3 regions of the Geodermatophilus sp. SYSU D00708 genome follow, and region 1 is predicted to be linked to each of the others. Evidence: predicted binding sites of a transcription regulator. Region 1 holds the regulator's gene; each other region holds the start of a gene.
What was found. The regulator LexA, encoded in region 1, represses DNA repair genes until DNA is damaged. The targets are predictions, from matches to a motif close to TCGAACANNTGTTCGA.
Positions count from the first base shown of each region.

Region 2: a site for LexA is predicted at 3,226-3,241, ahead of dnaB (replicative DNA helicase). Genes of this name have one in related genera too.
Region 3: a site for LexA is predicted at 5,497-5,512, ahead of ACI79D_RS17250 (DUF6504 family protein). Genes of this name have one in related genera too.

Region 1 is NZ_JBJGYS010000006.1:127,701-135,216, reverse strand. Features, by position in the region: gene hflX (GTPase HflX) at 1-1,476, shown strand, start outside; gene ACI79D_RS07715 (phosphatase PAP2 family protein) at 1,544-2,293, shown strand; gene ACI79D_RS07710 (hypothetical protein) at 2,361-3,314, shown strand; gene lexA (transcriptional repressor LexA) at 3,376-4,128, opposite strand; gene ACI79D_RS07700 (LysM peptidoglycan-binding domain-containing protein) at 4,650-4,979, shown strand; gene ACI79D_RS07695 (hypothetical protein) at 5,212-5,757, shown strand; gene nrdR (transcriptional regulator NrdR) at 6,143-6,700, shown strand; gene ACI79D_RS07685 (vitamin B12-dependent ribonucleotide reductase) at 6,792-7,516, shown strand, end outside.
Region 2 is NZ_JBJGYS010000029.1:15,787-23,302, forward strand. Features, by position in the region: gene ACI79D_RS20295 (fatty acid desaturase family protein) at 1-1,108, shown strand, start outside; gene ACI79D_RS20300 (DUF7715 family protein) at 1,023-1,541, opposite strand; partial or broken gene ACI79D_RS20305 (DUF7715 family protein) at 1,531-1,638, opposite strand; gene dnaB (replicative DNA helicase) at 1,756-3,126, opposite strand; gene ACI79D_RS20315 (cupin domain-containing protein) at 3,602-4,045, opposite strand; gene ACI79D_RS20320 (MarR family winged helix-turn-helix transcriptional regulator) at 4,120-4,617, shown strand; gene rplI (50S ribosomal protein L9) at 4,734-5,189, opposite strand; gene rpsR (30S ribosomal protein S18) at 5,192-5,428, opposite strand; gene ACI79D_RS20335 (single-stranded DNA-binding protein) at 5,525-6,007, opposite strand; gene rpsF (30S ribosomal protein S6) at 6,010-6,297, opposite strand; gene ACI79D_RS20345 (deoxyribonuclease IV) at 6,491-7,303, shown strand; gene ACI79D_RS20350 (glycosyltransferase family 87 protein) at 7,339-7,516, opposite strand, start outside.
Region 3 is NZ_JBJGYS010000021.1:6,819-14,334, reverse strand. Features, by position in the region: gene ACI79D_RS17270 (class I SAM-dependent methyltransferase) at 1-41, opposite strand, end outside; gene ACI79D_RS17265 (VOC family protein) at 110-598, opposite strand; gene ACI79D_RS17260 (DNA polymerase III subunit alpha) at 735-4,520, opposite strand; gene ACI79D_RS17255 (SAV_6107 family HEPN domain-containing protein) at 4,594-5,079, opposite strand; gene ACI79D_RS17250 (DUF6504 family protein) at 5,079-5,405, opposite strand; gene ACI79D_RS17245 (YbaK/EbsC family protein) at 5,627-6,139, shown strand; gene ACI79D_RS17240 (GNAT family N-acetyltransferase) at 6,136-6,723, shown strand; gene ACI79D_RS17235 (phytoene desaturase family protein) at 6,720-7,516, shown strand, end outside.

The sequences.
Region 1 (7,516 bases):
AACCGCGCCGGCCACGGCGGCGCCGAGGAGCGGGCCCTGCGCGCCGCCCCCGAGCCGGCCGAGGAGGCGACCCGTCCCGCCGAGCGGTGGGGCGAGCCGGAGGAGACGACGGGCTCCTACGACCTCGAGGCGCGCGGCGCGCTGCGCCGCGTGGCGGGCCTGTCCACCGAGCTCGCCGACGTCACCGAGGTCGAGTACCGCCAGCTGCGCCTGGAGCGCGTCGTGCTGGTCGGTGTCTGGACCGAGGGGACCCAGGCCGACGCCGACCGGTCCCTCGCCGAGCTCGCCGCGCTGGCCGAGACCGCCGGCTCGCAGGTCCTGGAGGCGGTCAGCCAGCGGCGCGACAAGCCCGACGCGGGCACCTACGTCGGCTCGGGCAAGGCCGCCGAGATCCGCGACATCGTCGCCGCGGCCGGCGCCGACACGGTGATCTGCGACGGCGAGCTGACGCCCGGCCAGCTCAACGCGCTGGAGAAGATCCTCAAGGTCAAGGTGGTCGACCGGACCGCGCTGATCCTCGACATCTTCGCCCAGCACGCGTCGAGCCGGGAGGGCAAGGCGCAGGTCGAGCTGGCCCAGATGCAGTACATGCTCCCCCGGCTGCGCGGGTGGGGTGAGTCGCTGTCCCGGCAGGCCGGTGGCCGGGTCGCCGGCGGTGGCGGCATCGGTACCCGCGGTCCGGGTGAGACGAAGATCGAGACCGACCGACGGCGCATCCGCGCCCGGGTCAGCAAGCTGCGGCGGGAGATCGCCGGCATGGCCACCGCCCGGGCCACCCAGCGCAGCAGCCGGGGGCGCAACGCCGTCCCGAGCGTGGCGATCGCCGGCTACACCAACGCCGGCAAGTCCAGCCTGCTCAACCGGCTGACCGGCGCCGGGGTGCTGGTGGAGAACGCCCTGTTCGCCACCCTGGACCCGACGGTCCGGCGGGCGCAGTCCCCGGACGGCCGGGAGTACACCCTCACCGACACCGTCGGCTTCGTGCGGCACCTGCCGCACCAGTTGGTCGACGCCTTCCGGTCCACGCTCGAGGAGGTGGCCGCCGCCGACCTGCTGCTGCACGTCGTCGACGGCTCCGACCCCGACCCGCTGGGCCAGATCGACGCCGTCCACGTCGTCCTCCAGGAGATCGACGCCTCGGCGGTGCCCGAGCTGATCGTCGTCAACAAGGTCGACGCGATGAGCGAGGAGGACATCCTCATGCTCCGCCGGGCGCTGCCCGGCGCGGTGTGGGTGTCCGCCCGCACCGGGCAGGGCGTCGAGCAGCTCCGTGACATCGTCGCCGCACGGCTGCCCCGCCCGGACGTCGACGTCGACGTGCTGGTGCCCTACGACCGCGGCGACCTGGTCGCGCGCGTGCACCGCGACGGCGAGGTGCTCCGGGAGGAGCACGAGGCCGGCGGGACCCGGCTGACCGCCCGGGTGGACGGCGCGCTCGCCGCCGCCCTGGAGGAGTTCGCCGCTCCGGTCGGCTGACCGGGGTGGCGCGCCCGTTCCGGTCAGCCGAGGTCACGATCGGGTCACGTCCCGGTACCGTGAGGACGTGACCAGCGGCGCGGTGCGGCGACGGCCGGGCGAGCGCCCAGCGGCCGGCGACGTCGCGACCGCGCCGCACGAGCGGGTCGTCTCCGCCGGCCGGCCGCCGTGGTGGCTGCTCGGCGCGGCCCTGCTCGTCACCGTGGCGGTCACCGCCGACCTGCTCAGCCGCGGCGTCCTCGAGCGGATGGACCTGCGGGTCTCCGAGGTGGTCAGTTCCTGGGACCTCAAGGACTCCGCGGCGTACTGGCCGGTCTGGGCGGTCACCCAGCTCGGCGGGCGCGGCTTCATCCTGATCGTCCTGGCGGTCCTGGTGAGCTACCTGCTCTGGTCGCGCCGGACGGTCGTGCCGCTGCTACGGGTCCTGGTCGCGCTGGCGCTGCTCACCGTGGTCGTCTACGGCTTCAAGTACGGGACGGGGCGCACCGCGCCGGCCTACCCGGGGTCGTTCTTCCACCGCGACGGCCAGTCCTATCCGTCGGGCCACGTGGCCAACGCGGTGCTGATGTGGGGCGTCGCCCGCTGGCAGGCGGTGGAGTTCCGTCTCTCGGCCGGCGTGCAGCGGACGTTCCGGCTGCTGAGCGTGGCCGGACCGGTCGCCACCGGCGTGGCCATGGTGTCCCTGGACTTCCACTGGGTCACCGACGCCGTGGTCGGAGCGTCGGTCGGCATCCTGCTGTTGGGCGTGGTTCACGCACTGGACGCAGTCGCGATGTCACGCTGGGTGGGTGCCCGAGCTGGCCACCCGTCCGCGTAGCGGCTCCGCGGTACGGCGTCTGGCAGCGGGGTCGGCCCTCGCACTGACGCTCGTGCAGGGTGCCGGCGTGCCCGCGTACGCCGAGGAGGCCGCGGGCCCGCGCACGCAGTGCCAGGTCACCGACCCGCGCCTGCCGGAGCTCTCCGGCCTGGCGGTGGTGGGGAACCGCATGCTGGCCATCGACGACGGCGGGGACCGGGTCGACGTGTACGTCCTGGACGCCACCTGCCTGGTGATCGACGTGCGCAGCGCGGCGGTGGACCCCTACGACCCCGAGGACCTCGCGGTGGCGGCCGATGGGACGGTGTGGCTGGCCGACACCGGGGACAACAACGGCACGCGGGAGACGGTGGCGCTCATCGCCCTTCGCCCGGACGACACCACCGAGGTCTACCGGCTGGCCTTCCCCGAGGGACGACGCGACGTGGAGGCGCTCCTGCTCGCCCCCGACGGCACGCCCTACCTGGTGTCCAAGGAGGTGCTCGGCGCGAGCAAGGTGTACCGCCCCGTGAGCGCCCTCGTGGACGCCGGCACGGTCGGCCTCACCGAGGTGGCCGGCGTCGAGTTCACGCTCACCGGCACTCCCGGTGGCCCCGTCGGGCGCGCCGGCCAGCTGATGGTCACCGGGGGAGCGGTCTCGCCCGACGGCCGCTTCGTCGCGCTGCGCACCTACACCGACGCCTACGTGTGGCCGTTGTCGGGATCCGACGTGGCCGGTGCGCTGGCCGCCGACCCGGTCCGGTTGCCCCTGCCCGAGTCGCCGCAGGGTGAGGCGATCAGCTTCACCGCCGACACGACCGGTCTGGTCGTGTCCAGCGAGGGGCTGCCGGCCGACGTCACGGTCGTCCCGTTGAGCGCGGTCCCCAGCCCGGCCGCGGCCTCCGGGTCGGCGGACGGCTCCGTGCCGGACCTGCTCAGCACCGACGACGGCGGCGCGACGGTCATCGCGGCCGGCGTGCTCGCTGCGGTCGTCGCCGCCGCGCTGGTGTGGATCGTCGGGAGGTTGCGCCGCCGCTCCTGAGTGTGCGGCGGGGCGTGTGCTGAGCGTGCGGCGGCGCTGAGCTGAGCGCGCGGGGCGCGCGTCAGACCCGGCGAAGCACCGTCACGACGCGGCCCAGGATGGTCGCCTCGTCACCGGGGATCGGCTCGTACGCGGGGTTGTGCGGCAGCAGCCACACGTGACCGTCGCGGCGCTTGTAGGTCTTGACCGTCGCCTCGCCGTCGATCATGGCCGCGACGATCTCGCCGTTCTCGGCGGTCGGCTGCTGGCGCACCACGACCCAGTCGCCGTCGCAGATGGCGGCCTCGACCATCGAGTCACCGGCCACCTTCAGCATGAACAGCGTGCCCTCGCCGACCAGTTCGCGGGGCAGGGGGAAGACGTCCTCGACGGCCTGCTCGGCGAGCACCGGGCCACCGGCGGCGATCCGGCCCACCAGGGGCACGTAGGTCGGGGCGGGACCCTCCTCGACGCCGGCGGGGGCGGCCGGGGCGACGAGCTCCGCGGGGGCGTCGCCGGGCAGGCGGACGTCGAGGGCCCGGGGCCGGTTCGGGTCGCGGCGCAGCCAGCCCTTCTTCTGCAGGACCGTCAGCTGGTGGGCCACCGAGGAGGCCGAGGACAGGCCGACGGCCTCACCGATCTCGCGCACCGAGGGCGGGTACCCGCGGCGGTCGATCGAGTCGCGGATGACCTCGAGGACGCGGCGCTGCCGCTGGGTCAGGCCGTCGCCGGCCTCACCCCGGTCGGGGAAGGTGCGCACGGCTGCCGTCTCGGTGGTCGCCGGCGTGCCGGCCGTCCTCCGGCGGCTCCCCGACGTCCCGCTCTTCTCCGCCACCGTCGCCTCCTCGTCGGCTGCTCACCGCAGCACGTCTCGTCCGTCGGGACCGACCGTAGCGTGCTCAGGGCCCTCGATCAAACACATGTTCGAAGTGCTCGGCGGGGCGGGATGGTGTTTGTCGGACCCGTCCGGTAGACATCGCACAGACGTTCGAATCGAACAGACGTTCGACGGTGCGGGGTCGGTCGGGAGGAGTGGTCGTGGCAGGCGTGCAGCAGGCGGTGCTGGACTTCGACGACGCGGTGCAGGTGCCCTGGCGGCCCCGGCTCCGGGCGGTGCCGGGCGGTGCCGGGAGCGAGCCGGGGCGCTCGCCGCGGCCCGCCGTGTCGCGGACGGTCCCGTCCCGGGTCGATGTCGGCCGGCCGGCGGTGCAGGCGCCGTCCCGGCCGGCGGTTCTTGAGGCTGCTCGTCCGGGTGTCGGGGCGGCCCGGCCGGTGCCCGTGCGGCCCCGGGTGGCGCGCCCGGTGCCGGCGCGTCCGGCGGGAGCGGCGGTGCCTGGTGCGCCGTCGGGTCGCCCGGTGCGCGGGGGGTGTGGCCGGGTCGGCGGTGCCGCCGGATCGCGGCTGCGGCTCACCCAGCGGGCCCGCCGGCTGTCGGTGGTCCTCGCTCTGGGTGCCGGCGTGGCGCTGGGGTCGTGGCTCGGTCCCCTGGTGGCCGGCGGTGACGGCGACCTGCGGTTGGCCGGAGAGCGCAGCGTCGTCGTGCAGGCCGGGGACAGCGTGTGGTCGATCGCCGCCGACTTCGCCGGGCCGGACGAGGACGTGCGCGCCGTGGTCGACGCCATCGAGCAGATCAACGACCTCGACGGCGCCCGGGTCGTCCCGGGCCAGGTCCTCCAGTTGCCCTGACGTCCAGGTCCTCCAGCTGCCCTGACGTCGCCGACGAACCGCGCCGCCGCCCGGGTGCGGTCCCGGCCGAGGCCAGACAGCGACAAGGCGGACCGGCCAGGTTCGTCAACCCTCCGTGCGGAGACGTTGACGCTCTGTGGTCATCGGGCCACCTAACGTCAGTGCCGTGTCGCGGACGTCCGGAGGCCGAGCAGCGGTCTTCACCCAACAGTCGCAGTCGGTCGAGGTGTCCGTGGACGGAGCCTGGTGGCCGGGGTCGATCCTCGGCTGGCGCCACGACGCGCAGGGCTCCTGTGAGGTCTGGGTCCGGGTGGCGGTCGCCGGCCGGAACCGCGAGATCTGGACCGCCCTGAGCGATCTGCGGCTGCCCGAGCCGCGTCCGGCGACCGCCGGCGCCGCCGCGGCGGTCCCCGGTGCGGGTGCCGGCGCGCCGGTACTCGACCTCGGGCGCGCCGCGGCCCGCGAGCGGCTGGTCGCCGGTGTGCTGGGCGCGCCGGCTCTGGCGCCGGCCGGGGGTGCCGGTCCGTCCCGGCGTCGGCACGGTGGGGACGTCACCGCGGAGATGCCGGCGGTCGGGAGCGCGTTCGCCGGCCGTCACCGGGCGCCCGCTGCGGTGGCCGGGAGGCACCGGGCGGCCGACGACGACACCCGCGTCGACCTCCAGGCGGTCGCCGTCCCGCCGCGCCCCGAGCTCGACTGCCTCACCCGGCCCCTGCGCCTGGGGGACCGTGTGCCGCGGCCGCGCAGCCCGCGTGCCGACGGCGTCGTCCGCGCCTGACCCGGTTCCGTCCCGTCGTCGCGGTCGTCTCACCGACACGCCATACACCCCTCCGGCGCCTCCGAGCGACCCCCGCGGGGCGTGTCGCGACGGATCGCCGTGGCGGGTGTGACGGCAGAGCGTCCCTGGTCACGGCCGTGTCTCGAGGGCGTGTCCCGGCTTGCAGATCTTGTGGGCCGCGGCCTAGGGTTCCCCTACATCTAGTAGTTGCACCGTTGTAAGCCCGTCCACAGGCCGGTCCTCAGGTTCTCCCCGTGGCGTCCACCGGATGTCCCCAGGAGGGTCCACAGCCGACCTCCCGGGCCCGGCGCTCCGGCCGCTCCGCGGCCGCCGCACCGGCCGGGCGGAGCGATCGACGGACCACCACGAGGGGAGGGGAGTCGCCTTGCGCTGCCCCTTCTGCCACAACCCCGACAGCCGGGTCATCGACTCGCGCGAGGCCGACGAGGGGGCGACCACCCGTCGCCGCCGGTCGTGCCCCGCGTGCGGACGGCGGTTCACCACGGTGGAGGAGGCCGTCCTCGCCGTGGTGAAGCGCAGCGGCGTCAGTGAGCCGTTCAACCGCACCAAGGTGGTCGCCGGCGTCCGCCGGGCCTGTCAGGGGCGGCCGGTCGACGAGGACCAGCTGCAGCAGCTCGCGCAGCAGGTGGAGGACGCCATTCGGGCGAGCGGGGCCGCGGAGGTCCCCAGCCACGAGGTCGGGCTGGCGATCCTGCGGCCGCTGCGCGAGCTGGACGAGGTCGCCTACCTGCGCTTCGCCAGCGTCTACCGCGCCTTCACCTCGCTCGAGGACTTCGAGAAGGAGATCACCGAGCTCCGGGCCCGGCACATCGCTGCCGGGACCCCGCCGCTCCCTGGCATGCAGGACACCCCGCCGGCGCCGCGCCGGCGGGGGAGTGGGCGGGGCCAGGCCGCCTCCGCCGGCAGTGCCGCCGGCACCTGAGAACTGTCAGCACCACCCGCTAGAACAGAGTGCGGCTCTCTTCCCCAGCCGCCTTCCCCACCAGCAGGACCCACAACAGAGGGAGAGCTCCGTGACCGAGACCGAGGATCGCTTGACCGGCCGCACGCGTCGCGCCGCCAAGGCGCCGACCCGGGGGAAGGGCCTCAAGGTCAAGCGTGTCTTCACCACCGCCGGGGTGCACCCGTACGACGAGGTGACCTGGGAGCGTCGTGACGTCGTCATGACGAACTGGCGGGACGGGTCGATCAACTTCGAGCAGCGCGGCGTGGAGTTCCCCGCCTCGTGGAGCATCAACGCCACCAACATCGTCACCACGAAGTACTTCCGTGGCGCCGTGGGCACCCCGCAGCGGGAGAGCAGCCTGCGTCAGCTGATCGACCGGGTCGTGCTCACCTACGGGCAGGCCGGCCGCGAGTACGGCTACTTCGCCACCGAGGGCGACGCGGAAATCTTCGAGCACGAGCTGACCTGGATGCTGCTGCACCAGTACTTCAGCTTCAACTCGCCCGTCTGGTTCAACGTCGGCACGAGCGCCCCGCAGCAGGTGAGCGCCTGCTTCATCCTCGCCGTCGACGACACGATGGACTCGATCCTGAACTGGTACCGGGAGGAGGGGCTCATCTTCAAGGGCGGCTCCGGCGCCGGCCTGAACCTGTCCCGGATCCGCTCGTCCAAGGAGCTGCTGTCCTCCGGCGGCACGGCCTCCGGCCCGGTGTCCTTCATGCGGGGTGCCGACGCCTCCGCGGGCACGATCAAGTCCGGTGGCGCCACCCGCCGCGCGGCGAAGATGGTCGT
Region 2 (7,516 bases), on a different contig from region 1:
CAGCCGGGGCGAGGCCGACGCGGCGTACATCCGCAAGGTCATCGACGTCCACCGCAAGCTCGAGCTGGGCAGCCGCGCCGTGCTGCTGGCCTCGGGGTTCCCGCCGGCCTGGATCCTGGGGACGATCGGCCTGTCGGTGGCCAAGATCCTCGACAACATGGAGATCGGGCACAACATCCTGCACGGCCAGTGGGACTGGATGCGCGACCCGAAGATCCACTCCACGACGTGGGAGTGGGACATGGCCAGCCCGGCCGACCAGTGGAAGCACTCGCACAACGAGCTGCACCACACGTACACGAACGTGATCGGCAAGGACAACGACCTCGGCTACGGCATCATGCGGGTCGACGAGGACCAGAAGTGGCTGCCGATGTACCTCGGGCAGCCGCTGTGGAGCTTCATCAACGCCTGCTTCTTCGAGTACGGGATCGCCGCCTACGACCTGGAGCTGGGCAAGAACCTGGCCACCAAGGAGCGGCGGGCCGACCCGGCCTTCCGCGCCAACGCCAAGGCCGTGCTGCGCAAGATCGGCCGACAGGCACGCAAGGACTACCTCGTCCACCCGCTGCTGTCCGGACCCAACTTCCTGGCGACCCTGACGGCCAACTTCGTGGCCAACCTGGTGCGCAACCTCTGGTCGAACTCGGTCATCCTCTGCGGGCACTTCCCCGAGGGCGTGGAGACCTTCGAGAAGAAGTCGATCGACGGCGAGACGCGTGGCGAGTGGTACCTGCGGCAGATGCTCGGCTCGGCCAACATCTCCGGGTCCAAGGCGATGCACCTGATGACCGGGAACCTGTCCCACCAGATCGAGCACCACCTGTTCCCGGACCTGCCCAGCAACCGGTACGCCGAGATCGCCCCGAAGGTGAAGGACCTGTTCGACCGCTACGGGCTCAACTACCACGCTGCGCCCCTGCCGAAGCAGGTCGCGTCGGCCTGGCACAAGATCATCCGGCTGTCGCTGCCGAACGGCTGGCTGGACCAGACCACGTGGCGGAACCTGCCGACCCAGCTGGTCAAGCTCTACAAGGCGAGCACCGGCGGGCCGAAGGTCCGCCGTCGCCTGCTGGCCGAGATGCAGGCGCCCGCGGCGGCCGCCTGACCGGCGACCCGGCTGCGCGGAGGGCGGGGGAGGCAGCAGCGGCTGCCGACCCCGCCCTCCGGCGTCTCCGGCCGCGCCGGCGGCGGGTCACGCGTCGCCCGGGCCCGGCGTGGTCCTCCGCCTCCGTCGGACGCGATCGTCGGCTCACCCAGTCCAGTCGCCGGCCCACGACGGTGCCCACGGGCCAGGGCTCCCCGAAGCTCACCGTCTCCTCGACGACCTGGTCGACGAGGTCGGCGAAGTCCTCCTCGCCCACCAGGTCGGGCGTGCACCCGCCGTCGATGAAGAACCCCGCCACGGCCAGCCGCAGGTCCTCGTAGGACAGGTCCACCTCCCGCACCACGGCCGTGGTCGTCGCGCGGTGCGAGTTCATGCCGGAGAAGGACCGCCCACACCCGCAGCCACCGTCGCCGATCGGCGCGGTCGGCGGCACACGCGTCGCCCACGAGGACGAGTTCCCCCTCGACGGCGTGGCAGAAGTCGCCCGGGTGGCCGCCCTGGCCCCGGGACGTCGCGGTCAGCAGCTTCACGGCGTCACCCTCGCAGCAGGGAGCGACGACCCCGGCGCCGTCCGGGAGGGCTGTGGACAGCGCGAGAGGCCCGGAGCGGGGGCGCTCCGGGCCTCTCGGGGTGCTGGGGGGTCGGCGTCAGTTCGCCATGTCCACGAAGCGGCTGTAGTGGCCCTGGAAGGCGACGGTGACGTTCGCGGTGGGGCCGTTGCGGTGCTTGACCAGCATGATGTCGGCCTCGCCGGCCCGCGGGCTCTCCTTCTCGTACATGTCCTCGCGGTGGATCATCATCACCATGTCGGCGTCCTGCTCGATCGAGCCGGACTCGCGGAGGTCGGACAGCATCGGCTTCTTGTCCTGACGCTGCTCGGACCCACGGTTGAGCTGTGACATCGCGATGACCGGGACCTCGAGCTCCTTGGCCAGCAGCTTCAGGGCCCGGGAGAACTCCGAGACCTCCTGCTGGCGGCTCTCGACCTTCTTGCCCGAGGTCATCAGCTGCAGGTAGTCGATGACGACGAGCTTGAGGTCGTTGCGCTGCTTGAGCCGCCGCGCCTTGGCCCGGATCTCCATCATCGTCATGTTCGGCGAGTCGTCGATGTAGAGCGGGGCGTCGGCGATCTCGCCCATCCGCCGGGCCAGCTTCGACCAGTCCTCGTCCGACAGCGTGCCGGCGCGCATGTGGTGCAGCGGCACCTTCGCCTCGGCCGACAGCAGACGCATGGTGATCTCGTGCTTGCTCATCTCGAGCGAGAAGATCACCGCCGGCATGTGGTGCTTCACCGTGGCCGACCGCGCGATGTCCAGACCCAGGGTCGACTTGCCCACACCGGGCCTCGCCGCGATGACGACCATCTGGCCGGCCTGCAGGCCGTTGGTGAGCTCGTCGAGGTCGCGGATGCCGGTGGGCACGCCGCGGGCGGTGCCGCCGCGGGACGCAATGGCGTCGAGCTCGTCCATCGTCGGCTGCAGGACGTCCTCGAGCCGCGAGTAGTCCTCGCTCATCCGCTTCTCGGTGACCTCGTAGATCTCCTGCTGCGCGCGGTCGACGATGTCGTCGACGTCGCCCTTGCCGCCCGCCGCGCCGTAGCCCAGCTGCACCACGCGGGTGCCGGCCTCGACCAGCCGCCGCAGCGTCGCCTGCTCGGCGACGATCGCGGCGTAGTAGCCGGCGTTGGCCGCCGTCGGCGTCGACTGGATCAGCGTGTGCAGGTAGACCGCGCCGCCCATCTTCGACAGCTGGTCGGTGCGGTTGAGCTCAGCGGCGACGGTGATCGCGTCGGCCGGCTCACCCCGCCCGTACAGGTCGAGGATGCAGTCGTAGATGACCGTGTGCGCCGGCCGGTAGAAGTCGTTGCCGTGCAGCACCTCGACGACGTCGGCGATCGCGTCCTTGCTCAGCAGCATGCCGCCGAGCACCGACTGCTCCGCCGCGACGTCCTGCGGCGGCTGCCGGTCGTACTGCGGAGCCGTCGGGGCCGGTCGGCTGAAGTCGTCGGCCACCGCCACGGGGGTTCCTCCATCCACTCACCGGCGCACCCCTGCACAGACCCCGGCCGATCGACCGGGGCCTGGTGGGGGAAGCACCAGAAACGACGTACGCCTGACTCGAACGTCCGTTCGGGTCATTGCTACCCCGGGGCACCGACAGTCCGGGCCGTCCGGAGGAGCTGGAGAGGACGTTAGGAAGAGCGGACGGACCCGTCCAACACCGGTGTGCACCCCGTTCTGCACAACTTGTGGACAAGTCGGTGGACACAGACGTGTCGACATGTGGAGACAGCAGGGGACGGCGGGGAGGTCGCCCGCGTATCCCGCACCTGACCTGCACGGGGACGACCCACGGGGTGTGGACGGGAAAAACCCTGGTGAAAACCGGGTGTCGTCCCCCGGCGTGTCGCCACCCCCGCACAGCAGCCCCAGGGGTCACACGGTTCGCCCCGCACGGGCCGACGCCGTCGACCGCCGGCACCGGGGCCGGGGATCAGCCCTGCAGGGCGGCCGGGACGGGTCCGAGCAGCTCGATGCCGTGCTCGGCGGCGACCCGGAGGACGGCATCGCCACCGGCATCGCCACCGGCACCGCCCCGGGCGCCGAGCGCCGCTGCGGCACGCACGAAGCCCTCCATGGGCGCGCCCGGAGCGTGGACGACGAACACGACGGCGTCCCCGGCCGACTCGTTGCGGACGGTGTGCGGCGTGCCCCCGGCCAGGGGGACGACGTCGCCCGCCGCCGCGGTCGACCGGTGGACCACACCGTCTGGGCCGCCGGCGTAGAAGGTGACCTCACCGCTGAGCACCAAGTAGACCTCCCCCGGGTCGTGGCGGTGCAGCACCGGCGGCCCGCCACCCGGGGGCATGTGGACGCGGACGGCGAACAGGGCGCCGTCGGTCTGCGCGCTGGTGGCCAGGACGGTGACCTCGTCCACCCCGAGGCGAACGGGATCCGGTGTGACAGGATCGACAGGGAGCATGTCCAACAGAGTGGACAGGTGGCCTGTCGATGTCAACACGGATCCCCGTCACCGGTGGTCGGCCCCGCCCGGCCAATCTCGGCGTCCTGCTGCGCGAGGCGTTCGTGGCGGTCAACGACCTCGTCCTCGCTCACCTCGCCGAGTGCGGTCACGCCGCGGTCCGGCCGGCCCACGGCGCGGTCTTCCAGTACCTCGACGACGCCGGGACGACGGTGAGCGTGCTCGCCGAGCGGGCGCAGATGACCAAGCAGGCGATGGCGGAGCTCGTCGCCCACCTGGAGCGGCACGGGTATGTCACCAGGGTCCCCGACCCGGCCGACCGGCGGGCGAAGCTGGTCCTGCCCACCGAGCGGGGGCGCGAGGTCGTGACCATCGCGCAGAGCCTGGTCCCCGAGCTGGAGGAACGGGTCACCGGTGCCTTGGGTCCGGAGCGCGTGCACGCGCTCCGCGACGACCTGGAGGCGATCCGCCGGTCGGCGACCGAGGAGCTCGCCCGGCAGTCGGGCCGCCGCGCGGGCGACGGCTGACGACAGGGACCGACCGCGAGGCTGAGCCCGCAGACGCCGTGAGGGGCGCCGGACCGGGTCCGACGCCCCTCACGGGCGGTGTCGTGCGCCCCTGCAGCGGTGGCAGGGGTCCGTGCTCAGCCGGCGACGACCTCGATCGCCAGCTGGGTGGTCACCTCGGGGTGCACCCGCACGGTGACGGTGTGCTGGCCCGTGGTCTTGATGCTGCTGGGCAGCTCCACCCGGCGCCGGTCGAGCTCGGGGCCACCGGCGGCGGTCACGGCGTTGACGACGTCGGCGGTGGTGACCCGGCCGAACAGCCGGCCACCGTCACCGGCGCGGGCCGGCACGCGGACGGTCAGGCCCTTGAGGCGCCCGGCCACGGCCTGGGCCTCCTCGAGCGAGCGCACCTCGCGGACGGCACGCGCCCGACGCAGGGACTCGACCTGCTTCTCGGCACCGCGGGTGGCGACGATCGCCAGGCCGCGGGGCAGGAGGTAGTTGCGGGCGTACCCGCCCCTGACCTCCACCGTGTCACCGGAGGACCCGAGACCGGTGACCTCCTGCGTCAGGATCAGCTTCTGGGTGCTCATGGTCAGCGCGCCGTGGAGGTGTAGGGCAGCAGGGCCATCTCACGGCTGTTCTTGACGGCCGTGGCGACGTCCCGCTGGTGCTGGCTGCAGTTGCCGCTCACGCGGCGGGCACGGATCTTGCCGCGGTCGGAGATGAACTTCCGCAGCAGGGTCGTGTCCTTGTAGTCGATGTAGGTCGCCTTGTCCTTGCAGAACTGGCAGACCTTCTTCTTGGGCTTGCGAACGGGGGGCTTGGCCACCGGGGTTCTCCAGATACGAGAGGTTCAGGTAACGAGTGGCCCCGCTGCGGGGTCCCGCGCCGAGCGGAGCGAGGCGTGGGGGGCAGCGGGGTCCTTTCAGAAGGGCGGTTCGTCCGACGGCGGGGCCGGGGTCGACCACGGGTCGCTGGACCCGCCGCCACCGCCGAAGCCACCGCCACCGCCACCGCCGCCGAAGCCGCCACCGCCCTCGCCGCGCGAGGCCTTGGTGACCTTCGCGGTGGCGTAGCGGAGCGACGGGCCGACCTCGTCGACCTCGAGCTCGACGACGGTGCGCTTCTCGCCTTCCTTCGTCTCGAACGACCGCTGCTTGAGCCGGCCGGAGACGATCACCCGCGAGCCGCGGGTCAGCGACTCGGCGACGTTCTCCGCCGCCTGCCGCCACACGTTGCAGCGCAGGAAGAGCGCCTCGCCGTCCTTCCACTCCTGCGACTGACGGTCGAAGGTCCGCGGCGTGGAGGCCACGGTGAAGTTGGCGACCGCGGCGCCGGACGGCGTGAACCGCAGCTCGGGGTCCGACGTCAGGTTGCCGATGACGGTGATGACGGTCTCGCCGGCCATGGTCAGTGGACCTCGGGCCGCATCAGCTTCGTGCGCAGGACCGACTCGTTCAGGTTGAGCTGACGGTCGAGCTCGGCGACCGCGGCGGGCTCGGCCTGGATGTCGATGACGGCGTAGATGCCCTCGACCTGCTTCTTGATCTCGTAGGCCAGCCGGCGGCGGCCCCAGATCTCGGTCTTCACGGTGCCACCGGAGTTGGTGACGACGGTCAGGAACCGGTCGAGCGAGGGCGCGATGGTGCGCTCCTCGAGATCGGGGTCGAGGATGACCATCAGTTCGTAGTGACGCACGGAGAACCCCACCTCCTCTGGTCTGGCGGCTGCAGTCGGTCTGCAGCAGGAGGGTCGTACACGCGTCGCGCGCCCCGTCCGGTGACAGCCACCGGGGGAACGCGCCCCGACCAGGCTACCAGCGGCCCCGTCCAGAGGCTCGCCGCGAGCCGGCGAGCGGTGAGGGGGACGGGGTCCTTCTAGGGTCGGGCCCGTGGCAGCTCACCCGATCGGCGTACACGTCGGCCCCGGCCTGACCGAGGACAACGAGCTCGACGCCGGCGGCCCGCTGGCCCGGGCCGCGGAGATGGACGCCGACGGCGTGCAGGTCTTCCTCGCCGACCCGCAGGGGTGGACCGCCCCCAAGCCGCGCCCGGACGCCGCCGACCTGCTCGCCAGCGACGTCGTGGTCGTCGTCCACGCGCCGTACGTACTCAACGTGGCGACGACGAACAACCGCATCCGCATCCCCAGCCGCAAGCTGCTGGACAAGCACGCGCAGGCCTCCGCGGCGATCGGCGCGCTGGGGATGGTGGTGCACGGCGGCCACGTGCTGGCCAAGGACGACCCGGCCGTCGGCGTCGACAACTGGCGCAAGACCTTCGCGCGGCAGGCCGAGGACGGCGGGTTCCCCGTTCCGCTGCTCATCGAGAACACCGCCGGCGGCGGCAACGCCATGGCCCGCGACCTCGACGCCATCGCCCGGCTGTGGGAGGCGATCGGCGAGTTCGGCGCCGGCTTCGTGCTCGACACCTGCCACGCCTGGGCCGCCGGCTGGGACCTCGCCACGGCCGTGGCCGACGTCCGGGCGATCACCGGCCGCATCGACCTGGTGCACCTGAACAACAGCCGCGACCCGGCCGGTTCCAGCCGCGACCGGCACGCCCCGCTGACGTCCGGGGAGATCCCGTTCGGGCTGCTGGCCGACGTCGCCCGCGCCGCCGACTGCCCGGTGGTCCTCGAGACCCCCGGTGACGCCGCCGAGCACGCCGCCGAGATCCAGGCCCTCAGGGCGGCCCTGGCCTGACGGGGAGGACCCGGCCCAGCCGGGGACGGCTCCGCTCAGCCGGGGGACGGCACCTGGCCGCGGTGCGGCCCGGAGGGCCGCAGTGTCATCGCGTCGGGGGCGTGGTCGAGCACGCCGCCGGCGGGGTCGTCGACGCCGGGCCAGCCGGTCCGGACGACGTCCCCGTCGGGGTGCCAGACGTCGCGCACGACCAGCGCCATGAGGACGACCACG
Region 3 (7,516 bases), on a different contig from region 1:
AGCTGGTCCGCGGTGGAGGAGGCGGGAGCAGACGGCGGCACCCGTCGCAGCCTAGTGGCGGGCGCGGCAGGTCACAGCGGCGCGCGGGGGCCGCCCTCCCCCGGCGCCCTCAGGCGGGGACGCCGTCCGCGGCCCGCCTGATCTCGGCGATGTCGATGCGGCGCATCTGCAGCATGGCCTGGGTGGCGCGCTGCGCCCGGCCGGGGTCGGGGTCGCTGAGCAGGGTGGTCAGCTCGACGGGGACGACCTGCCAGGAGACGCCGAACCTGTCCTTGAGCCAGCCGCACTGGCTCTCCTCGCCGCCGTCGGCGGTCAGCCGGTCCCAGTAGTGGTCGGCCTCCTCCTGGTCGGCGCACATGATCTGGAAGGAGATGGCCTCGGTGAAGGGGAACTGCGGCCCGCCGTTGAGCGCCGTGTACTCCTGGCCGTCGAGGGTGAAGTTCACGGTGAGGACGTCGCCCTCCTTCATCGGCGGCGGCATGTCCGGGCCGTAGCGGGTCACCTCGCCGATCGAGCTGTTCGGGAAGACCGAGGTGTAGAGCTGGGCGGCCTGCTCGGCGTGGCCGTCGAACCACAGGCACGGGATCTGCTTCGGCATCGGGGTCCTCCTGGATCGGTGCGGTCCGTCGACAGGTAGACGCCGCGGCCGCCCGGAACTCATCGGCCGCTCTCGGCCACCCTCCAGGGGCCCTCCGCCTGAGCGTGCGAGGCGTGGGAGAAAGGGTGGTCCCTTCTCAGTGACCGGAGCTGCCGGGGCTGGAGTGCCACAGCTTGCGCGGTGCCGCCGCGGCACGGCGGGCGGCGGTCGCGGCGTCGTCCCCGGCGGGCTTGATGTCGGCGTAGGGCGACATCCGGAACCCCGTCGGGTGGACCAGCACCGGCTTGACCACCACCGGCCGGGAGCCGTGCGAGGCCGCGGCCCCCGCGATGGCCGCCTCGGTGTACTCCCCCGGCGCGGCCATGTGCTCGGCCACCGCGGCCGTGCCGCCGGTCTCCCAGGCCTCGTGCAGCGCGGGCAGCTCCCACGCGCCGGTGGCCCGCAGCGACACGCCCCGCGGGCCGGTGCGCCGCAGCACCCCGCGGATCACCAGCAGCCAGGAGTGGAAGACCGTGGCGGCGTAGGGCCCCTGCGCGTCCTCGAAGAAGGTGGAGTCGGTGCAGCCGGTGCCGTCGTCGAGGGTCACGAAGACCACCCGGCGGCCGGAGCGGATCGGCGGCGTCTGGGTCGCCACCTTGACCCCGGCGACGAGCACCTCCGCGCCGCTGCGGCAGCCGAGCAGCTCGCCGGCCGGCACCGCGCCGATCGCGGCGAGGAACGGCCGGTAGAAGTCGACGACGTGCCGGCTGGCGTCCAGGCCGAGCACCTCCAGCTCGGCCCGCACCAGCTCGGCGTCGGTGAACTCGGGCAGCCCGCTGCCCTCGGCCCAGCCCAGCCCGGGCTCCTCGACCCCCGCCTCCCCGGTGCCGGCCTCCTCGCCGGGGAGCTCCAGCCCCATGAGGTCGAGGCTGAGCTGCCCGTTCGAGCTCGCCCGCGCGCCGCTGCGGCTCCACCGGTCCAGCTCGCCGATCTGCAGCAGCAGGTCGCGCCGGGTGACCTGCCGGCGGCTGCGGGTCGGGCGGCCGGCCTCGCGGTCACGCACCCCGAAGCCGTAGAGGGAGTCGAAACCGCCGGCCAGCACCAGCCGCTCGACCACCGGCCGGGACACCGACGCCCGGTGCCAGAAGTCGGTCAGCGACCGGTAGGGCTGCCCCGCGACGACGCGGGCCACCTCCTCCTCGGCGATGCCCTTGACGTCGCCCAGCGACAGCCGGATGCCGTAGCGCGACGGGTCGGCCATCGACGCGGGCATCCACTCCGGCCGCCGCCAGGACGGCTCGGCGTCGGCGTCCCCGTCGAGCCGCTCCACCCGGTAGGTCGCGCCGGAGGCGTTGACGTCCAGCCCGAGCACCCGGACGCCGAAGTTGCGGGCGTCGTCGAGGATCAGCCGCTTGGGGTACATGCCGGGGTCGTGGGTGAGCACCCCGGCGAGGAAGGCCGCCGGGTGGTGCGCCTTGAGCCACGCCGACTGGTAGGTGGGCAGCGCGAACGCCGCCGCGTGGGCCTTGCAGAAACCGAACGAGCCGAAGGCGACCAGCACCTCCCAGACCTGCTCGGCCACCTCGGGCGGGTAGCCCGAGGCCAGCGCGCGGGGGACGAACCAGGTGCGCACCTCGGGATGGGCGTCCCGCTCCCCCAGCGCGCGGCGCACCTCGTCGGCCTCGGCCAGGGTGCAGCCGGTCATCCGGGACACGATCTGCAGCACCTGCTCGTGGAAGACCACCACCCCGGCGGTCTGCTCGAGTGCGAACTCCAGGTCGGGGTGCGGGTAGACCGTCTCCCGCCAGCCGTTCCGGGCCAGGAGGAACGGGGTGACCATGTCGCTCTTCACCGGCCCGGGCCGGAACAGCGAGATGTCGATGATGATGTCCTCGAACGTCTCGGGCCCGAACTTGCCGACCAGCTCCCGCTGCCCCGGCGACTCGATCTGGAACATGCCGAGCGTGCGGGTGCTGCGGATCAGCTCGAACGTCGTCGGGTCGTCCCGCGGAACGGCGTCGATGTCGACGGTCACGCCGTCGACCCGGGCCACCTCGTCGAGGGCGTGGGCGATCGCCGACTGCATCCGGATGCCGAGCAGGTCCAGCTTGAGCAGCCCGAGTTCCTCGACGTCGTCCTTGTCGAACTGGCTCATCGGGTAGCCCAGGAAGCTGTTCTCGACGGGGGTGCGGTCGAGCAGCGTTGCGTCGGAGAGCAGCACGCCGCACGGGTGCAGCGCGATGTGCCGGGGCAGCCCGTCGAGGCGGGCGACCAGGTCGAACAGCAGGTCCAGGTCGCCGGTGCCGCCGGCCCGTCGCGACCCGAACCGGCTGGCCCGCAGCTCCGGGAGGTCCTTGAGCGCGGCGTGCACCTGGTTGGCCCGGATGTGCGGGAAGGCCTTGGCCACCGCGTCGATCTCGGCCGGGGGCAGCCCGAGGGCGGCGCCGACGTCGCGGATGGCGTGCCGCACCCGGTAGGTGTCCATCATCGAGATGCAGCTGACCCGGTGGGCGCCGAAGCGCTCGATCACCGCGTCGTAGACCTCCATCCGGCGCGCGGACTCCACGTCGATGTCCACGTCGGGCAGCTGGTGGCGCAGCGGGGAGAGGAAGCGCTCCATCAGCAGGCCGTAGCGGATCGGGTCCACGTCGGAGATGCCCAGCAGGTAGGTGACCAGGCTCCCCGCACCCGACCCGCGCGCCGCCGCCCGCACCCGCAGGCCCCTGATCAGGTCGACCACGTCGGCGACGGTGAGGAAGTAGGAGGGGTAGCCGAGGGAGTCGATGACCTCCAGCTCCTCCTCCAGGCGGACCCGCACCCGCTCGGTGAGCGCCATCCCGCGCCGGCCCAGGCCGGCCTCGCAGCGGGCGCGCAGCACCTGCGACGGGCTCATCCCCTGCTCGGCCGGGGTGGTGACCACGTCCAGCTCGGGGTAGCGCACCGTGCCGATGCCGAGGTCGGCCCGCACGTCGACGGCGCACTGCTCGGCCAGCCGGGCGGTGCGCTCCAGCAGCCGCAGCACCGCGTCGCGGTCGGGCCCGACGACGTCCTCGGCGACCTCGGCCATCTCCTTGCCCGACTTCAGGTACCCCTCGGCGGTGCGCCGGTCGACGTGCCGGGTGTCCAGCGGGACCAGCCGGCGCGCGGCGTCGAGGACGTCGGCGGTGGGGGCGTCGAGGGCGTCGACGTAGCGGACGGCGTTGGTCAGCACCACCGGCACGCCCTCCGCGGCGGCGAAGCGCAGCATCGCCCCGGCCCGGGCGCGGTCGCCCTGCCCGCGGTGGTGGACCACCTCGAGCACCAGGGAGCCGGGGCCGAAGACCGCGCGCCAGGCGGCCAGCCGGGCGGAGGCGACATCGGCCCGGCCCGCGGCCAGCGCCCGGCCCACCGGGGAGTCCGGCCCCAGGAGGGCGACCAGCCCCGGCGCGTGCTCGGCGGCCAGCGCCAGCGAGCTCACCGGCTCCCCCCGGGTGCCGCGCAGGTGGGTGGCGCTGGTGAGCCGGCACAGCGACCGCCAGCCGGCGCCGTCCCGGGCGAGGAAGGTGACCCGGGGCAGCCGCGGGTCGACGACGGCCCCGCCCCGGGCCGGCACCCGGCGGCCCGAGCCGGGGCGACCGGGAGCGCCGTCCGGCGCGTCCGGCCGGCGCGCGCGGGTCCGCTCCGCGGAGTGCCCGTCGCCCAGCACCGGCGCCAGGGCCGGCGGCACCGTGCTGTCCACCGTGGGGACGACGGCGAGGTCCACCCCGAACAGTGGCCGGATGTCGGCTGCCCGGCAGGCGAGGGCGAACTTCACCGCGCCGTAGAGCCCGTCGCGGTCGGTCAGCGCCAGGGCCCGCATGCCGTGCTCGGCGGCCCGGTTCACCAGGTCGGCCGGGTGGTTGGCCCCGTACTGCATGGAGTAGCCCGAGGCGACGTGGAGGTGGACGAAGGGGTCGGCGTTCACGCTCCCGGCTCGCCGGCGCTCACCGGTCGCGGAACCGGGGGTGCCGCCTCCCCGCGTGAGCTCGCGAGCGCGCTCACGTCCGGTTCCGGTGCTCGGTGCCGCCGACCACCCGCGGGCGGGCGCGCCGGGGCGGCTCGGGGGCCGGGTCGCTGCCCAGGCAGCTCTCGACCACGGTGAGGAAGGCCCGGACGTCGCGGACCAGGTCGTCGGCCTCGCGCTCGGTGACCGCGTGGGAGAGCCCGGCCTCGGCGGCCGCCCGCTTGGCCGCGCCGGCGGCGAAGAAGGTGGCCCACTCCCCCAGCTCCGGGGCGACCTGGCTGAGCAGCACCCAGGCGCTGCGCGGCCGCCGGCGCCCGGACTCCGGCCGCGTGCGGGCGGCCAGCACCGCCGCGGCGGCCCGCAGCGCACCGAGGTGCGCCGTGGCGTAGCGCTGCCGGGCGTCGGTGCTCGCCGCGGCCTCGGCCAGTGCCCGGGACGCCTGGTCGAGCAGCTGGCCGGCCGCCGGCGGCAGCGGCGGGGGCAGGGGCAGCTGATCGGCCATGACGCGGACCGCGCCCATCAGTCGTGCACCCGCACGAGGGACCACCGGTTGGCCGTCGACTCCCAGCTGAGGTCGAAGACGCCGGCGAAGCTCATCCGCGACCGCCCGGCCCGGACCGCCTCCACCCGCCACACCTCGCGCGTGGCGACCAGCTCGGTGGAGGCACCACCGGTCGTCTCGGGGCCTCGCTGCCACCACGGTGCGGTCTCCACCCACGAGTCGAGCAGCTCGCCCACGACGTACCGCGACTGGCCCCGCCAGAACTGTGCCGGACCGAGCGCCCCCCGCTCGACCTGCACCTCTTCGCCGACCCGACCGCCGACCCCACCCAGCACCCGGCTCATGACAGACTCCCCACCGCTCTGCACCGACCGGCCGACCCCGCCACCGCACCGGGTGGGGAAGACCCGGGCGCGGTGGGAGGTCGACCGCTGTTCGAACGCGTGTTCGAACGACGTCGAGTAGACCCGACCGCACCGACATCGTCAAGCGGGGCGCGCGGGACCGGGGAGCCGGCGCGGCCGGAGGTCCAGCGGGCGACCGGAGCCGATGGGAGGATCAGCGCATGAGCCGGCCCGAGCACCCGCGGGTGGCTGCGATCGCCCGCCTGCTGGCCGAGGCCGGCGCGGACGGGGAGGTCCGCGAGCTCCCCGACAGCGCCCGCACCGCCGCGGCCGCCGCCGCGCAGCTCGGCGTCCCCGTCGGGGCGATCGCCAACAGCCTGGTGTTCGACGTCGACGACGCCCCCCTGCTGGTCCTGACCAGCGGCGCGCACCGCGTCGACGTCGGGCGGGTCGCCGCGCTGCTCGGCGTCCCCCGGGTGCGCCCGGGCTCCCCCGACTTCGTCCGCCGGCACACCGGCCAGCCCATCGGCGGGGTGGCGCCGGTCGGGCACCCCGAGCCGATCGGCACGCTGGTCGACGTCGAGCTGGCCCGCTACGAGCGGGTGTGGGCCGCCGCCGGCCACCCGCACGCGGTCTTCCCGACCACGTACGAGGAGCTGCTGCGGCTGACCGGGGGCAGCCCGGCCGAGGTCGGCAACGGTCCCCTCGCTCCTGTGGAGGTGGTGTCGCCGTGACGGGTACGACCCCCGCGACGCGGGTCGCCGAGCTGCCCGCCGGCTGGCTGCGCGACCACATGCACGAGGCCCTGGCCATCTACGGCGCGGCGATGGGGTACGCGCAGTCGGTCGTGGCCGGCCGGTACGGCTACGCCATCCAGCACACCGAGCGGGCCGGGTTCCGGGCCGTCGGCGCCTTCGTCGCGACCCCGGAGGGCGAGCAGCTGGTCGGGTTCGGCTACGGCTACCTCGTCGCGCCCGGCCAGTGGTGGCACGACCAGGTCCGCGCGGCGCTGGACCGGCGGACGGCGAAGCGGTGGCTGCCCGGCGCCTTCGAGGTCTGCGAGCTGCACGTCCACCCCGACCACCAGAGCCGCGGGCTGGGCCGGCAGCTGCTGCACGCCCTCGTGGCCGGCCTGCCCCACCCCGCGGCGCTGCTGTCGACCCCCGACAGCGACACCAAGGCCTTCCGGCTGTACCACGCCGACGGCTTCGTCGACCTCGCCCGCAACCACCACTTCCCCGGCGACTCCCGACCCTTCGCCATCCTCGGCGCCCGGCTGCCGCTGCGCCCCCCTCCCCCGCGCACCGACGCCCGGTGACCCCCGGCGGGGGCAGCACCGTCGACGCCGTCGTCGTCGGCGCCGGGCACAACGGGCTGGTCGCCGCCTGTTACCTGGCCCGCGCGGGCCTGCGGGTGGAGGTCGTCGAGCGCGACGAGGTGCTCGGCGGGGCGGTCTCGACGGTCGAGCGGTGGCCCGGCGTCCGGGTCGACCGCGGCTCCAGCGCGCACGTGATCGTCCGGCAGAGCGGGATCGTCGAGGAGCTCGACCTGGCCGCGCACGGACTGCGCTACGTCGACTGCGACCCCTGGGGCTTCGCCCCCGCCCCGGCTCCCGGGGACCCCGGCCCGGACGGGCGGCCGCTGGTCTTCTCCGTCGACCTCGACGCCACCTGCACCTCGATCGCCGCCGCCTGCGGCCCGGAGGACGCCGCCGCCTACCGGGAGTTCGTGCGCGTGTGGGCACCGCGCAGCCGCGCGGTCGTGGCCTCCTTCGGACGGCGGCCGAGCCCCGCGGCCCTGGTCCGCTCGTTCTGGCCGCTGGGCGCGCCCGCCGACGGCCGGCCGCGCACTGCCGGGGGCGACCTCGCCGTGGACTTCCTCGGCTCCGGCGACGCGCTGCTCGACCGCTGGTTCACCAGCGAGCGGCTCAAGGCGGCGCTGGCCTGGTTCGGCGCGCAGTCCGGCCCGCCGGTGAGCGAGCCGGGCACGGCGGCGATGGTGGCCTGGGCGACGCTGCTGCACGACGTCCCGCCCGGGCACCCGGTCGGCGGCTCCGGCGGGCTCACCGAGGCGCTGCGCCGGCGGCTGGAGGCCGACGGCGGGCGGGTCAC